5 linked regions of the Methanococcus voltae PS genome follow. The main gene of each other region encodes a partner of the protein of the gene in region 4 in a complex. Links are inferred from orthologs where the notes say so. Each region holds a gene or a part of one and is shown on either strand. Other genes may lie near its edges.

Region 1 (2,804 bases), on a different replicon or contig from region 4:
TACGTCGTGTGAAACAACGTGAGCATAGCAACCACCAGCTCTAACTAATTTACCACCGTCTCCAGGAATAGTTTCAATGTTGTATACAGGAATACCTTCAGGTATTTCAGCTAAAGGTAATACGTTACCAGGCTTGATTTCTGCACTGATACCACAAGCAATTTCATCCCCAACTTTTTTACCTTCAGGGATTAAAACTAATCTTTCTTCACCATTTTCAAATCTTACTTTTCCAACAGGAGCGCTTCTTCCAGGGTCATGTAATACGTCGATTAAAGCACCTACAACACTGCCGGTTTTCTCTGATTCGTCGTATGACCTGTATTTAACAGCTCCTTTTCTTTTATGAGATGGGGATGTGTATTTAGGAGTCCCTCTACCTCTATTTTGGGATATTAGTCTTTTACCCATTTATATCACCATCGATTGTATCTACAAGTGTGTGTTTGAGTAATCTGATTTTACTTGTTTTCATCTTTTACGATAGGATTTACCACATAGGGTGAAATTCAATAAGTTTTCATCTTTTAATAAACATTGCGGGTTGCATCGCTTATTGTGGATAGAATTATCTGAATTTCCTTGTTCGTATGTTTGCAAAATGCTAAGTAAAATTAGTAAATACCTAAGTTTGCAGCTACTTCACTTGCATCAAATTCTTCTTTTAATGTAATGTAAGCTTTTTTAAGTCCTTTCGGTGTTATTTCGGTGTTAATGCTTTTAGCTTCAACTTCGAATAACTCTTTCATAGCTTTTTTAACGTCTTCTTTTGTGGCTTTCCTTTCCACATAGAATACAATCTTGTTTTCTTCCTCTATCAGTTTCATTGTTTTTTCGCTGATAATAGGTGTTTTAATTACGTCAAAGGCATCCATTGCCATTCACCTCAAAGTCTACTTTGACCAAATAATTGCAAACTTTAAGACAAATCAAATCTAATTTAATTTTATAGTCTTATAATCTAAATATAGAATATCTTATTAGATTTTATTCTATTAATTTATTCTATTTTATTTTATATTCCTAACAATTATTAGATTTATTCAACTTGTTGCAATTTGCAATTTTTAACCATTGATATATAATCGAATAATAGATTATTAAATTTAAATAGGATAATTATTCGAATTTTTCCTTTAATGCTTCAATAGCTCCTTCAGTCCAAAGGGTTAACCTACCTGCAGCAGTACCTGGTGCTATGTGCATAGTACCTAAGTCATCAGCTGTGATTACGTCAACACCTGGAACGTTTTTGGAAGCTTTAACAGCATCGCAAGCTTTTGATACAACAACCAAAACACTTCTTGGTTTTTTGTATTTTCTTCCTCTTAATTTACCTCTACCGGCTTTAATTGAGATACCGTCTTTAGCTCTTGCTAAGTCTGAATCTAATTTTAAAGCTTTGAATACTTCTAAAGCATCTTTTGTTTTGGTAATACTCTCGAATTCTTCACTTACGATTAAAGGTAATGCTGGAACATCAGGTATGATGTGTCCTCTTGCTTTTACAATTTCTACGTTTGCACTTGCAGCAATAGCACTTTGTAAAGCTTTTAATCTTTCTTTTCTGTTGATTCTTTCTAATAAAATCTTTTCTACTTTAGGCCCGTGTGCTCTTCTACCGCCAACTGCTTGAGGTACGAAAGCTGCACCACCTTGAGCGGTTCTTCTTACTCTTGCCCTACCGTGACCTTTACCGATTGATTTAGCAGAAGTTCTGTGACCAGCTAATAAATTTGAACCTTTTGGTTGTAATTTTGCGGTCAATGATGAAATTACAGCTCTTTTAATCAAGTCAGGTCTGTATTCGGTGTTGAATACGGATGGTATTTCTACTTCTCCTTTTTCAGAACCATCTAAGTTGAATATTTTTGCGTTCATAAATTTACACCTGCTCGTGTTTTATTTATAGGTGATTGATTTAATGAATTTTCTTCTTAGCATTAATGAATATCCCATAAATAATTCAATTATAGTTAATTATATCAATTATAATTCAATTTTTTTATTTTCTATTCATTTTTATCTACGAAACGTTATCCGATTAGTTTCCTTGTTTTGACTCGGTACTGATGTATGTAATTTCAGGTAATCCGAATTTGTCAACTGGTGCTCTGATAGCTCCTCTTAACATAACTAATCTTTTAGCAGGACCTTGAACGGTACCTTTTACTAAAACGTATCCATTTTTAAGTACACCGTAGTTTAAGAATCCACCTTTAGGTGTAACTTCTGTTCCTTCTGCACCAATTTTGAATATTCTCTTGTTATATTCAGTTCTTTGGTGGAAACCCATCTGACCAGGTAAAGGTACTGACCACATAACTCTTCTTGGTCTCCAAGGACCGATTGAACCTGTGTGTCTACCTACACCTTTTCTTTGGTGTTTACCGAACTGTACTTTGATGCCCCATCTTTTAACTGAACCTTGGAAACCTTTTCCTTTGGTTACAGCTATTGTATCGATGATTTCTCCAGTTTCAAATACGTCGTTGATTGACAATTTTTGACCGAGGATACCTTTTGCATAGTTTAATCTTTCGTTAACAGTGCTACCGCCAACTCTAATTTCAACTACTTCAGGTTTTTTCTTAGCAATTGCTGTTTCTTTAGGAACTGTGTTTACAATAACTCTTACGTCAACGATTTCGTTAACTAATGAGTCTAATGTGTCAACTGATTTCAATTCTTTTTTAGCAACAGTTAATTTTCTTGCTAATTCCTGGTCTAATTCTGGAGCCCAAACTTCTGTCAATACTTTTAATCCGTTTGTATCTTTTTTGTAAACTCTGATACCAGCAATT
Region 2 (3,339 bases), on a different replicon or contig from region 4:
ATCCTAATCTTTGTCTGAAATCTGTTTTTCCTTCTCTTCTTCTTCTAAAAGGAACTCTGTACTTGGCGTTTGTTGCCATAACCATTCCTCCTTATAACTTTAGTTATAAATCGATAATAATTACTGAATATTGACTAATCGTTAATAGAAAATTATTAAATCTATTGAATAAATCTAAAATAAATTTAATAAACAAATTCAATAAATAAATCTATTAAACCTATTAAATTCAATTAAACATTGTAATTATTAATTTTAGTAATTATAAAGGATAATTATTTTATGAAAAGATTATTAAATCAAAATACTGAATCATAAAAACCCAATATCACGATAATTTTAATTAATATTATTAAATTAATAAAATTTAATTAAATATTAATTTTTAAATTATTCGCTTAAGATACCGTGGTCTTTCATGTAAAGCTTCATGTGGTTTCTACTTCTGAAAGCGCCACCTTTAGCCATTCTGTACAATTTTCTGTACTGTGTTCTTTCGATTTTTTCGTCTTCTCTCATTTCTTTTAGCATTCTTCTTAAAGGTCTAATTGTGTTCATCCATTTTTCTTTTTTAGGAGTTCTTGCACCTTTAGCCCCTTTTCTAGAACCTTGGCCTTTTCTTTTGCCTTTTCTTTTCTGCTCTTGTATCTTTTTCTTTCTTGCGCTACTGATACCCTTTTCTTGTTTCTTAACAATGATTCCATCTTTCACTAAAGCTCTGATGTCATCTTTGGTAATTGCAAGTTTAACTTTTTCCAAGTTTTCAGGGTCAACCCATACTCTATCAATACCGCAATCGAGTATGTTAGCTGCAATTCTTCTTTGAGTTGATACATCCATAATATCACCTGTCTTTACATTTTCAGACGTATGGATTCGATTGTTATAATTGCAATAACATTAATTCATGAGAATTACTCTAAATTAGCCTGAATTTGATAATTGAATATTAGAATTGAATTATTATATTATAATGTAAGTATAATTTGAATTTTTACTTAATTATTGTAATAATTCTTCTTGTTTCTGTTTTGAGATGTTTAAAATTCTAATGTTTAATTCATTAGCCTTTTTAATCATTTCAATTCTTTTTCTCTTACCAACTGTTGCTGCAATTCTTGCTGCTTGAGTTTCAGGGTTTAAAGCTGAAATCTCTTTAACGTTGTTAACAAGAATGTCTTCTAAACCTGATGGATGAAGATTTCTTACTAATGCAGGGCATCTATATCCGATTTTAACTACAGCACATCTGTGTTTCAATCCAATTCTCATACCACTGTGTTTACCGAATGGTCTTCTCCAGCTGGTACCGATTCTTGCAGTTCTGTGGCTATCTTGTCTTTTGAATTCAGGTCTTTTCTGTTTCATTTTGAGTTTTAATCTCATTAATCTTTTAAAATCACTCATGAAACCACCTATAATACCTTACCTGCTTTTTCAACGATGTAGATACCGTCTTGGAATACTCTTGTATCTCTTCCGCTTACTTTAGTGGCTTGTTCAATGTTTGCAGCAGTTTGACCAACGAATTCTTTGTTAGTTCCACTTACTACTACTTGTTCACCGCTTACTTTAACAGTAACTCCAGGCATTACTCTTGCATTTCTTGGGTGTTTTTCACCTAAGAAATTGTCAATAACTACAACATCGCTTTTAACACTTACTTTCATAGGAAAGTGAGCGTATTTAATTGCTAATTTGTATTCAAAGCCTTCTGTAACTCCTTTTATCATGTTAAGAGCGTGTGCTTTATATGTACCTACCATAGCGGTCTGTTTTTTATTTGGGAAAGAACATTTGATAACTAAGACATCGTCTTCTATTGAGAATTCGATTCCGTTGTAATTTAATGTTTTTTCTAATTGTTTACCGCCGGATTTTACAGTAATGTTGTTGCCGTTTAGTTCAACATTTACATTTTCTGGGATAGTAACTTCTTCCCTAATGAGTGCAGCAACTGGCATAACTATACCTCCTCGTCTCATTGTATGAAAATACAATAATAATGAATAATATCTTAGGATATTAGCTTATAAATTTGCTTAACGCAATTAGTAGATGTATGAAATTAACCTTCCACCAATTCCAGAATCTTTTGCTTCATCGTGAGTCATTAACCCTTTAGGGGTGCTCACAATTAACAAACCGAAACCTTTTGCTGGTAAGTATCTCTTTTCAAACTTTTCAAATTCTTGATTTTTAACTGCGAATCTTGGTTTTACAGCGCCACATTTGTTAATCTGACCAATTAATGTTACTTTGTAAACTCCCGCTTTACCATCTTCAATGTATTCAAAGTTTCCGATGTATCCTTGGTCTTGCATAACTTTGAGTACTCTTCCAATTAATTTAGATGCAGGTTTTAAGTAAGCTGTGTTTTTACCTACGTTTTCACAGTTGGATATATGGTTCAATGCGTTCGCAAGAGGGTCCATTAAGCTCATACTGTTACCTCCTTGTCCTTTCTAATCCTTTCATCACTTAATCGTACTTTTTAAATCCTAAGTTTTGTGCCATTTCTCTAAAGCATTGTCTACATAAGTTTAAGCCGTATTTTCTAATAATTCCCGGTCCTTTTCTTCCGCATCTTTTACAAACCTTGGAACCTTGTCCAAATTTTTTCTTGAACGGTGCTTTTGTCATACATACTCACCTTATTCTTCAAGTACTTCCATACCGAATGTTGATTTAACTAATTCGATAGCTTCGACTTTTTTAACTAAGTGTTTTTCAGGAATTGTGTTTCTGTTAAGCTTTCTTGATTTAACTCTGTATCCTGACTTTTCAAAAGTTACACATACGTCCATACCGTATATTCCAACTGATGGGTCGTATTTTTGGCCTGGGAAGTCAATGTGTTCTGGAACACCGAATGAAAAATTACCTACTTTATCAAATGACCTGTCGTATAATACTTTACCAGATGCTTTGAAAGCAGTGAAAGCGTTCTTTAAAAACTCTTCAGCTTTAGTACCTCTTAAGGTAACTTTCAATCCAATTGGTAATTTTTTTCTGATTCCGAATGCAGGGTTAGTTTGTTTTGCCAAAGTTCTTACAGGTGATTGTCCCGTAATATCTTCAATAACTTTAGCTCCAATGGTTAACCTATCGCCTGCTTCACCAACACCAAAGTTTACTGTAACTTTTTGAATTCTTGGTTTTTTCATCGGTTCTTTTTCCCATATTTCTTGGAATGACATATTTTGCCCTCCTAATGTTTTTAGGGTTCTTGTTTCTAAAGTTATATCTTTTAGAAATAATATTTAGAAATCTTTGAAATTAACCAATTTCAATTATTGTAAAATAATCAAAATTAATTCAAATTTAGCTAATCTACCA
Region 3 (3,261 bases), on a different replicon or contig from region 4:
TTTTTATTTTTTAATTTATTTTTACTTTTATTTTTTATTTTTTAATTTTTGAAAATATCAATTGATTTGTGATAAACATGTTTAACTTAGATAATAAAAAACTAGATAACTTTTTAGAAAAATACATGAATTTTGGGATATTATTTATACCCTTATCAATAATATTCATTCCCCAAATAGGATTTGATATAATTCTATGGTATTTTATAGGAATTATTTTAATAATATTATCGTCCGAATTTATTAAAAAAGATGATAATAGTGAAAACCCAATCTAATAAAAAATATTCTTTTTTAATTTTTGATAAAATAGTTCTTTTTATGTTAAAATATATTACTAGTTTTAATTTGTTTTTAAAAATTGAAAAAATAAAGATTTGGGTATGTAAGTACCTTATTTAATAGGTACGAACATTGAACCTCTTGTAGCACCCATACCTGGGGAACCGTGTTGAACTACAGCTCTTGTTGGTGCAAATTCACCAATGAATCTACCAATAGCTTCTTCAACTAATTTTACTTCTTTGAAAGCTTTACCGTTGTAAATACCGAATGATAAACCAATCATTTCAGGAGTAATCACAAAGTCTCTGCAGTGTGTTCTGATAACTCTTGGTTCTTTTCCTCTATTTACGAGTTTTCTTGCCTTTTTAATTTTCATAACCAATTTTCTTTGGTTTGCAGTAATTCCTCTTTTCATAGTTCTTCTTTGTCTTGAAGGAATTATCTCCATGAATTTTTTTACAGGCATTTCTTGCAACTGTTCTAATGTGTATCCTTTGTATTTGAATTCTACTCTTCTTCTAGGAGCCACATTTTGTTTAGTTGACTTTTTTCTTTTGCCGCCTTTTCCACTAAACTTTTTTTGTCTGGCCATGTTTATTCACCTTAGTAATAATAATCAATTATTTTATAATTGTTAATCTTAAGCATAAATGATTAACTGATTAGCGCAATTATCTTTTGCCACCAGTTCTTCTTGAAGCTATGTGACCAACTTTTCTACCTGGTGATGTGTGTCTTGAAACGCTTGTAGGTTTACCTGTGTGTTGGTGTCTACCTCCCCCGTAAGGGTGGTCTACTGCGTTCATTGCAACACCCCTAACTCTTGGCCAAGCAACAGCTTTAGCACTTAAAGCGTGGAATTTCTTACCTGCTTTCAAAAGAGGTTTTTCTTTTCTTCCACCACCAGCAACTACACCGATTGTAGCTCTACATGATGGGTTTAAAACTTTTGGATATCCGGAAGGTAATTTGATAATAGTTTTTCCTACGTCGTGTGAAACAACGTGAGCATAGCAACCACCAGCTCTAACTAATTTACCACCGTCTCCAGGAATAGTTTCAATGTTGTATACAGGAATACCTTCAGGTATTTCAGCTAAAGGTAATACGTTACCAGGCTTGATTTCTGCACTGATACCACAAGCAATTTCATCCCCAACTTTTTTACCTTCAGGGATTAAAACTAATCTTTCTTCACCATTTTCAAATCTTACTTTTCCAACAGGAGCGCTTCTTCCAGGGTCATGTAATACGTCGATTAAAGCACCTACAACACTGCCGGTTTTCTCTGATTCGTCGTATGACCTGTATTTAACAGCTCCTTTTCTTTTATGAGATGGGGATGTGTATTTAGGAGTCCCTCTACCTCTATTTTGGGATATTAGTCTTTTACCCATTTATATCACCATCGATTGTATCTACAAGTGTGTGTTTGAGTAATCTGATTTTACTTGTTTTCATCTTTTACGATAGGATTTACCACATAGGGTGAAATTCAATAAGTTTTCATCTTTTAATAAACATTGCGGGTTGCATCGCTTATTGTGGATAGAATTATCTGAATTTCCTTGTTCGTATGTTTGCAAAATGCTAAGTAAAATTAGTAAATACCTAAGTTTGCAGCTACTTCACTTGCATCAAATTCTTCTTTTAATGTAATGTAAGCTTTTTTAAGTCCTTTCGGTGTTATTTCGGTGTTAATGCTTTTAGCTTCAACTTCGAATAACTCTTTCATAGCTTTTTTAACGTCTTCTTTTGTGGCTTTCCTTTCCACATAGAATACAATCTTGTTTTCTTCCTCTATCAGTTTCATTGTTTTTTCGCTGATAATAGGTGTTTTAATTACGTCAAAGGCATCCATTGCCATTCACCTCAAAGTCTACTTTGACCAAATAATTGCAAACTTTAAGACAAATCAAATCTAATTTAATTTTATAGTCTTATAATCTAAATATAGAATATCTTATTAGATTTTATTCTATTAATTTATTCTATTTTATTTTATATTCCTAACAATTATTAGATTTATTCAACTTGTTGCAATTTGCAATTTTTAACCATTGATATATAATCGAATAATAGATTATTAAATTTAAATAGGATAATTATTCGAATTTTTCCTTTAATGCTTCAATAGCTCCTTCAGTCCAAAGGGTTAACCTACCTGCAGCAGTACCTGGTGCTATGTGCATAGTACCTAAGTCATCAGCTGTGATTACGTCAACACCTGGAACGTTTTTGGAAGCTTTAACAGCATCGCAAGCTTTTGATACAACAACCAAAACACTTCTTGGTTTTTTGTATTTTCTTCCTCTTAATTTACCTCTACCGGCTTTAATTGAGATACCGTCTTTAGCTCTTGCTAAGTCTGAATCTAATTTTAAAGCTTTGAATACTTCTAAAGCATCTTTTGTTTTGGTAATACTCTCGAATTCTTCACTTACGATTAAAGGTAATGCTGGAACATCAGGTATGATGTGTCCTCTTGCTTTTACAATTTCTACGTTTGCACTTGCAGCAATAGCACTTTGTAAAGCTTTTAATCTTTCTTTTCTGTTGATTCTTTCTAATAAAATCTTTTCTACTTTAGGCCCGTGTGCTCTTCTACCGCCAACTGCTTGAGGTACGAAAGCTGCACCACCTTGAGCGGTTCTTCTTACTCTTGCCCTACCGTGACCTTTACCGATTGATTTAGCAGAAGTTCTGTGACCAGCTAATAAATTTGAACCTTTTGGTTGTAATTTTGCGGTCAATGATGAAATTACAGCTCTTTTAATCAAGTCAGGTCTGTATTCGGTGTTGAATACGGATGGTATTTCTACTTCTCCTTTTTCAGAACCATCTAAGTTGAATATTTTTGCGTTCATAAATTTACACCTGCTCGTGTTTTATTTATAGGTGATTGATTTAATGAATTTTCTTCTTAGCATTAATGAATATCCCATAAATAATTCAATTATAGTTAATTATATCAAT
Region 4 (3,204 bases):
TAGCTGAAGACAACGGTTTTGAATTCTGTTGGATTACAGACCACTACAACAACAGAAACGTTTACATGACCTTAGGTGCAATCGCATCAGCAACAAATAAAATTAAAATAGGCCCTGGTGTTACAAACCCATACGTAAGAAGCCCAGCAATTGCAGCATCTGCAATGGCAACATTAGATGAATTATCTGGTGGAAGAGCTACATTTGGTATTGGCCCTGGTGACAAGGCTACATTCGATGCATTAGGCATTGAATGGACAAAACCAGTAGGAACTGTTAAAAAAGCAATCGCTGAAATGAGAGAATTGTTAGCGGGTAAAAGATTAGAATCTGGTGCTCAGTTAGCAGTTAAACCATCAACCGATGTACCTATATACTTAGGTGCGCAAGGACCTAAAATGTTAGAAACAGCAGGTGCAATCGCAGATGGTGTTTTAATTAACGCTTCAAACCCTAAAGACTTCGAAGCAGCAGTACCTTTAATTAAAAAAGGTGCAGAAAGTGCAGAAAGAACTATGGCAGATGTAGACGTTGCAGCATACGCTTGTATGTCAGTAGATAAAAAATCAGAAAAAGCAAAACAAGCAGCTATCCCTGTAGTAGCATTTATCGCAGCAGGTTCACCTCCTGTAGTTTTAGAAAGACACGGAATACCTGCAGAAAAAGTAGAAACAATCAGAGCAGCTTTAAAAGAAGGAAACTTCGGTGCAGCATTCGGTGCAGTAGATGACCAGTTATTAGAAGCATTCGCTTTATACGGTACACCTGAAGAAGTTATCGAAAAAGTTAAAGCATTAGAAGCAATGGGAGTTACACAAATTGTTGCAGGTTCACCTATCGGACCTAACAAAGACACAAGTATTAAATTAATCGGTAAACACATTATACCAGCATTCAAATAATTTTTTTACTTAAATTTTTAAGTAAAAATTTCTTAATTTTTTAAAACAGCTTTTTTTAATATGATTTGTATATTATGGATTAATAATTTATAAAAAATAGTAAAATATAATTAAAATATAATTTTAGTTTATTTAGTTTATTTATTTGTTGATTTTTCAATAAATTTATCAATGGTTTTAATATCAACATGGGTTGATATCCCCAATCTTCCCAATATGATGTTTGTCAAAATTACTTTTAAGATATCTTTACCTTCTTTTAAATCAGTTAGTTTTCCAAGTTTCTTAGTAGTTGCAGGGGATTTTAATTTAGCCAACGCCTGTGAAATATCTTCTTCTTTTACCCTTCCTTTTTTGGAGACGTAAATTTCATCAGCAATTTCTTCAAGCTGTATCATATCAAAAGGTAAATATTCTTTTATTTTCTTAGATAACGTTTCTTCTATTGATATTAAAATTCTTGAAACTTCCACATCTGCCGTATTTTCATCTATCTTTAATTTTTTAGATACGTACCATTTTCCTTTTTTTGCATTAAATAATATTTTTTCCTCAGCCATTTTTTCACCGAATTTTAAATATTAACTCTATTTTTAATTATTTTAACTTAATCTATTTTTTAATATAAAATAATATACAATTATTAAATAAATAATATATATTATTTCTTAATGAATTTTGAATATAATGTTTAAAATAAAAGATTAACAATAACTAAAATAAGATAAATTAGCTTTTAATACAATATATATAAGAATTTAATTTAAAAATAGTTTAAAATAGATTATTTATAATTTTAATAATTATAAATAATTAGTTCATTTCTATGAATTTTTTTAAGTTGTGATTTTTAATATCTTCAACAGCTATTTCTTCAACACTGTTTACTTTGATAAATGCTCTTTTAACATGATGTTTACTACCAATTTCTGAGTACATGATTTCTAAAGCATCTTCTTCTTTTAAAACATTGTATTCTTTTGAAAATACCATTGGTTCATCTTTACCAAGGATTTCGCCACTTATTTTTATTATTTTAGCCATTTTATTCACCTTGAATATATACTAATTTATATTTAATATTTTATCATCATACTGGTTATTTAATTTTTATTTATTTTAAGTTCATGTTTTATTTTTTAAATAACTTAACATATTAATCTATTAAATCAAGATATTCTTCAATTCTTAGTATTTCAGGTCCTGTAGTTTCTACACCTACAAGTGCACCTTTACTATTGGCAACTATACCAGAGCCAACTTGCATGGCGCCCTTGTTTACTGTGCTTTTGCCAATAACTTCTAAGTTTAGAATTCCTTTAATCCACTCTAATTCTACTTCTGTAGTTAATGGATTTACAACGCATCCTTTGTTTGTAGCAACCCCATTAGAGCCTACCGTAGGTAATTCACAGAAATTTCCAACACCTACTTTAACCTTAAGTATTTTTTCTACATCTTTTTTAAGATTTGAAATTTCTTTCGAAATAATGCATCCATAGTCATTAGCGAGTATTAAATTTCCGAATGCAGTATGATTTGATTTTAAAATACTGACATTTATATTTAAATCGTGTTCTTGGATGAAATTTTCAACTTTTAAAAATTCATCTTTTAAGGTAATTTCTGGTAGTATTAATCCATACGAATTTCCCAAACATAATGAACCTAGTAATGAGCTATCTGCTATTTTTGTTTGAAGTATTGGAATACCCAATATTTCTTCAAATTTTTTAATGGTTTCTTTTTCCAAATCTATTGGAAAGATACCATATTTCTCAGTAGCTATGGCCTGAATTCCTATGTTTGATACACCAGAAAATAATGTTTTATATATCATAAATTATCCCAACTAATATTTTAAGAATATCTTTATTTAATAATTAATATGTAATTATATAATTAAAAGTAATTATATTTTTTGATAATTATTAGTAATTATTATTAATTATTTATTAAATCTATTTAGATATTATTGTGTTTTATTCGATTATTCAACTAATGTAGCAATAACAACATCGTCTTCTTTAACGACTTTTACCCTAACTCTAGCAGGGATTTTGTTTAAACTTCTTTCCCATACTTTTTCATTAATTGAATTATCTAATTTCACATTATCTGATTTCATGTGTTTTTTTAAGTATTCTCTGATTTTCTTTATAGCTCTCGGAGCTCTTTTTGTTGTTGGTACTTTGTTTGTTACATCTCTTAATGGTATTGTGTATATTCTTTCGTTTTCCATAATTGCACCTCCAGTATACAAATATATATATGATATAATATTAAATCATATACAATATAG
Region 5 (3,449 bases), on a different replicon or contig from region 4:
AACTTGTTGCAATTTGCAATTTTTAACCATTGATATATAATCGAATAATAGATTATTAAATTTAAATAGGATAATTATTCGAATTTTTCCTTTAATGCTTCAATAGCTCCTTCAGTCCAAAGGGTTAACCTACCTGCAGCAGTACCTGGTGCTATGTGCATAGTACCTAAGTCATCAGCTGTGATTACGTCAACACCTGGAACGTTTTTGGAAGCTTTAACAGCATCGCAAGCTTTTGATACAACAACCAAAACACTTCTTGGTTTTTTGTATTTTCTTCCTCTTAATTTACCTCTACCGGCTTTAATTGAGATACCGTCTTTAGCTCTTGCTAAGTCTGAATCTAATTTTAAAGCTTTGAATACTTCTAAAGCATCTTTTGTTTTGGTAATACTCTCGAATTCTTCACTTACGATTAAAGGTAATGCTGGAACATCAGGTATGATGTGTCCTCTTGCTTTTACAATTTCTACGTTTGCACTTGCAGCAATAGCACTTTGTAAAGCTTTTAATCTTTCTTTTCTGTTGATTCTTTCTAATAAAATCTTTTCTACTTTAGGCCCGTGTGCTCTTCTACCGCCAACTGCTTGAGGTACGAAAGCTGCACCACCTTGAGCGGTTCTTCTTACTCTTGCCCTACCGTGACCTTTACCGATTGATTTAGCAGAAGTTCTGTGACCAGCTAATAAATTTGAACCTTTTGGTTGTAATTTTGCGGTCAATGATGAAATTACAGCTCTTTTAATCAAGTCAGGTCTGTATTCGGTGTTGAATACGGATGGTATTTCTACTTCTCCTTTTTCAGAACCATCTAAGTTGAATATTTTTGCGTTCATAAATTTACACCTGCTCGTGTTTTATTTATAGGTGATTGATTTAATGAATTTTCTTCTTAGCATTAATGAATATCCCATAAATAATTCAATTATAGTTAATTATATCAATTATAATTCAATTTTTTTATTTTCTATTCATTTTTATCTACGAAACGTTATCCGATTAGTTTCCTTGTTTTGACTCGGTACTGATGTATGTAATTTCAGGTAATCCGAATTTGTCAACTGGTGCTCTGATAGCTCCTCTTAACATAACTAATCTTTTAGCAGGACCTTGAACGGTACCTTTTACTAAAACGTATCCATTTTTAAGTACACCGTAGTTTAAGAATCCACCTTTAGGTGTAACTTCTGTTCCTTCTGCACCAATTTTGAATATTCTCTTGTTATATTCAGTTCTTTGGTGGAAACCCATCTGACCAGGTAAAGGTACTGACCACATAACTCTTCTTGGTCTCCAAGGACCGATTGAACCTGTGTGTCTACCTACACCTTTTCTTTGGTGTTTACCGAACTGTACTTTGATGCCCCATCTTTTAACTGAACCTTGGAAACCTTTTCCTTTGGTTACAGCTATTGTATCGATGATTTCTCCAGTTTCAAATACGTCGTTGATTGACAATTTTTGACCGAGGATACCTTTTGCATAGTTTAATCTTTCGTTAACAGTGCTACCGCCAACTCTAATTTCAACTACTTCAGGTTTTTTCTTAGCAATTGCTGTTTCTTTAGGAACTGTGTTTACAATAACTCTTACGTCAACGATTTCGTTAACTAATGAGTCTAATGTGTCAACTGATTTCAATTCTTTTTTAGCAACAGTTAATTTTCTTGCTAATTCCTGGTCTAATTCTGGAGCCCAAACTTCTGTCAATACTTTTAATCCGTTTGTATCTTTTTTGTAAACTCTGATACCAGCAATTGTGATATTTGGAGTTTCTAAAACAGTTACAGGGGATGCTACTTCTTGCTCAGCATTTGGACTTTTTGGGTTGTTTTCAACATATAAAGCATGTGTTACACCAGCTTTATATACAGGGTAAGCTTGGAGTCTCACTTTTTCGTCAGCAGGCCATGACCTGATTTTTGGAACGATTCTTTTAGCTCTTTTTCTTGGGCTAAATGCTAAAGAACCTCTACGAGGTCTATTTTTTTTCATACCCATATTCTAACCTCCTTATAATTAACCCCATAGTGTAATTATTAGGTTATCGTCAGTTATTGTTATTATTTACTTTTTGATATTACTGCATACTTATACGATATTTCAATATCGATGAAATCGCGTGTTTACACCTATAAAGTATACAGCAATCGGCTAAATCACTATAATAAATTTATAATTAGCCTTTTAAAGTGTTTTAAGTTTTTGAAAGTTTATTTTCAAATATTTTAACATATTATATAATATAGATATTTAAAATATTGCAAAATAAAAGCAACCTATTAATGGCTCACGCCTTTTCAGGTTTTCCATATAGTTGCTCTATCAATGTAGAGTATCACAATATATATAGTTTACTCAAAAGGATTATACAATATCTAATTCTAATTTTTATGTTAATATTTAGATAATATCTGTATCTATAATATAGATTATTTAGATAGAATTATAAAATATTCTTAATTTATTCTCTAATTTGTTTAAAGTAGTTGAAAATAAATATATAAATAAACTTAAAACATAATTGCAATTGAGATATAAATATCTGTAAATATATTATATAAATTTTAGTATCGTAAGTTACTAATATAATCATAATATCATAACCCTAATATCTGATAAGTTATAAAATATTTAAAAAATACGCAAAAAACTTAAAAATAAGAATAAAAATAATATAAAGGTGTTATTTTGGAAAAAGACTTAAAAAACTTAGAAAACTTAAAGAACTCAAATAATTTTGAAAATCAAGAAGAACTTGTAAATTTCTTTGAAAATAAAGATTTAAAAAGAGAAAAAATATTAAAACTTTCAAGGGAAATCGTAAGAAATTGCGGAATAATTATTAGAAAAATTCAAAAAGACGAAGAAGTATCATTTGATGAATTAACAACAGATTTAAACAATTTACATGCTCATACAACAGAGTTTCCGGAGTTTAAAAAATATTTGGGTACCCCTCAACAAGAATACGTTGAGGCAAAAGCATACCATTTAATAACAACATATAAAAAAATACCAACATACGCGGAATTAAAAGAAGAATGTGTAACTTTGTCAAAAGAAAGTTATATTTTGGGTTTATGTGACACGATAGGGGAGCTCCGTAGAAAAGTTTTGGATTGCATTTCTAAAGATAATAAAGATGATGCAGAATTTTATAACGAAACAATGGAAATCTTATACGATTTTATTATGAAATTTGATTACTATCACGTTATTGACAATTTGAGAAGAAAACAAGATGTTTCAAGAAGTTTGGTGGAAAAAACAAACGGTGATTTTGTTAATTTTATTGAAAATTTAAAATTGAGAAATGAATTAAAAAAATTACAGAAATAAAATTAAAATCGTAGAATTGGGGTAAGATGGATATACTGTATATAGTCTCAATAATGGGAGTTTTAGGTATCTTTTTAGTACTTGGATACACCCTTATAGATACACTT

What was found.
Region 1: rpl18a (region 4) and rpl4p share a complex: the UniProt entries of both Methanocaldococcus jannaschii proteins name them as parts of the 50S ribosomal subunit. The link is inferred for Methanococcus voltae PS from one-to-one orthologs.
Region 2: rpl18a (region 4) and M2325_RS01675 share a complex: the UniProt entries of both Methanocaldococcus jannaschii proteins name them as parts of the 50S ribosomal subunit. The link is inferred for Methanococcus voltae PS from one-to-one orthologs.
Region 3: rpl18a (region 4) and M2325_RS01330 share a complex: the UniProt entries of both Methanocaldococcus jannaschii proteins name them as parts of the 50S ribosomal subunit. The link is inferred for Methanococcus voltae PS from one-to-one orthologs.
Region 5: rpl18a (region 4) and M2325_RS01340 share a complex: the UniProt entries of both Methanocaldococcus jannaschii proteins name them as parts of the 50S ribosomal subunit. The link is inferred for Methanococcus voltae PS from one-to-one orthologs.

The regions. Positions count from the first base shown.
Region 1 is NZ_JANUCQ010000001.1:268,516-271,319, forward strand. It holds rpl4p (50S ribosomal protein L4), read right to left. Parts: upstream 1,882-2,804; coding sequence 1,120-1,881; downstream 1-1,119. Other genes in the region: M2325_RS01325 (50S ribosomal protein L2), read right to left, coding at 1-411; M2325_RS01330 (50S ribosomal protein L23), read right to left, coding at 615-875; M2325_RS01340 (50S ribosomal protein L3), read right to left, coding at 2,045-2,804. UniProt on the Methanocaldococcus jannaschii protein: One of the primary rRNA binding proteins, this protein initially binds near the 5'-end of the 23S rRNA. It is important during the early stages of 50S assembly.
Region 2 is NZ_JANUCQ010000001.1:328,446-331,784, reverse strand. The notes cover bases 191-3,013. They hold M2325_RS01675 (50S ribosomal protein L6), read right to left. Parts: upstream 1,965-3,013; coding sequence 1,416-1,964; downstream 191-1,415. Other genes in these bases: M2325_RS01660 (50S ribosomal protein L5), read right to left, coding at 2,655-3,013; M2325_RS01665 (30S ribosomal protein S14), read right to left, coding at 2,482-2,643; M2325_RS01670 (30S ribosomal protein S8), read right to left, coding at 2,052-2,444; M2325_RS01680 (50S ribosomal protein L32e), read right to left, coding at 1,003-1,407; M2325_RS01685 (50S ribosomal protein L19e), read right to left, coding at 391-840. Outside these bases: M2325_RS01690 (50S ribosomal protein L18), read right to left, coding at 1-79; more of M2325_RS01660, read right to left, coding at 3,014-3,200. UniProt on the Methanocaldococcus jannaschii protein: This protein binds to the 23S rRNA, and is important in its secondary structure. It is located near the subunit interface in the base of the L7/L12 stalk, and near the tRNA binding site of the peptidyltransferase center.
Region 3 is NZ_JANUCQ010000001.1:267,245-270,505, forward strand. What follows is about bases 517-3,261. They hold M2325_RS01330 (50S ribosomal protein L23), read right to left. Parts: upstream 2,147-3,261; coding sequence 1,886-2,146; downstream 517-1,885. Other genes in these bases: M2325_RS01320 (30S ribosomal protein S19), read right to left, coding at 517-877; M2325_RS01325 (50S ribosomal protein L2), read right to left, coding at 957-1,682; rpl4p (50S ribosomal protein L4), read right to left, coding at 2,391-3,152. In the rest of the region: M2325_RS01315 (hypothetical protein), read left to right, coding at 78-278; more of M2325_RS01320, read right to left, coding at 395-516. UniProt on the Methanocaldococcus jannaschii protein: Binds to 23S rRNA. One of the proteins that surrounds the polypeptide exit tunnel on the outside of the ribosome.
Region 4 is NZ_JANUCQ010000006.1:1,056-4,259, reverse strand. The notes cover bases 332-3,019. They hold rpl18a (50S ribosomal protein L18Ae), read right to left. Parts: upstream 1,947-3,019; coding sequence 1,716-1,946; downstream 332-1,715. Other genes in these bases: M2325_RS07970 (50S ribosomal protein L31e), read right to left, coding at 2,893-3,019; M2325_RS07975 (translation initiation factor IF-6), read right to left, coding at 2,059-2,742; M2325_RS07985 (DUF2666 domain-containing protein), read right to left, coding at 1,040-1,462; mer (5,10-methylenetetrahydromethanopterin reductase), read left to right, coding at 332-902. Also shown: more of mer, read left to right, coding at 1-331; more of M2325_RS07970, read right to left, coding at 3,020-3,144.
Region 5 is NZ_JANUCQ010000001.1:269,561-273,009, forward strand. The notes cover bases 1-2,933. They hold M2325_RS01340 (50S ribosomal protein L3), read right to left. Parts: upstream 2,002-2,933; coding sequence 1,000-2,001; downstream 1-999. Other genes in these bases: rpl4p (50S ribosomal protein L4), read right to left, coding at 75-836; M2325_RS01345 (translin family protein), read left to right, coding at 2,692-2,933. In the rest of the region: more of M2325_RS01345, read left to right, coding at 2,934-3,342; M2325_RS01350 (hypothetical protein), read left to right, coding at 3,369-3,449. UniProt on the Methanocaldococcus jannaschii protein: One of the primary rRNA binding proteins, it binds directly near the 3'-end of the 23S rRNA, where it nucleates assembly of the 50S subunit.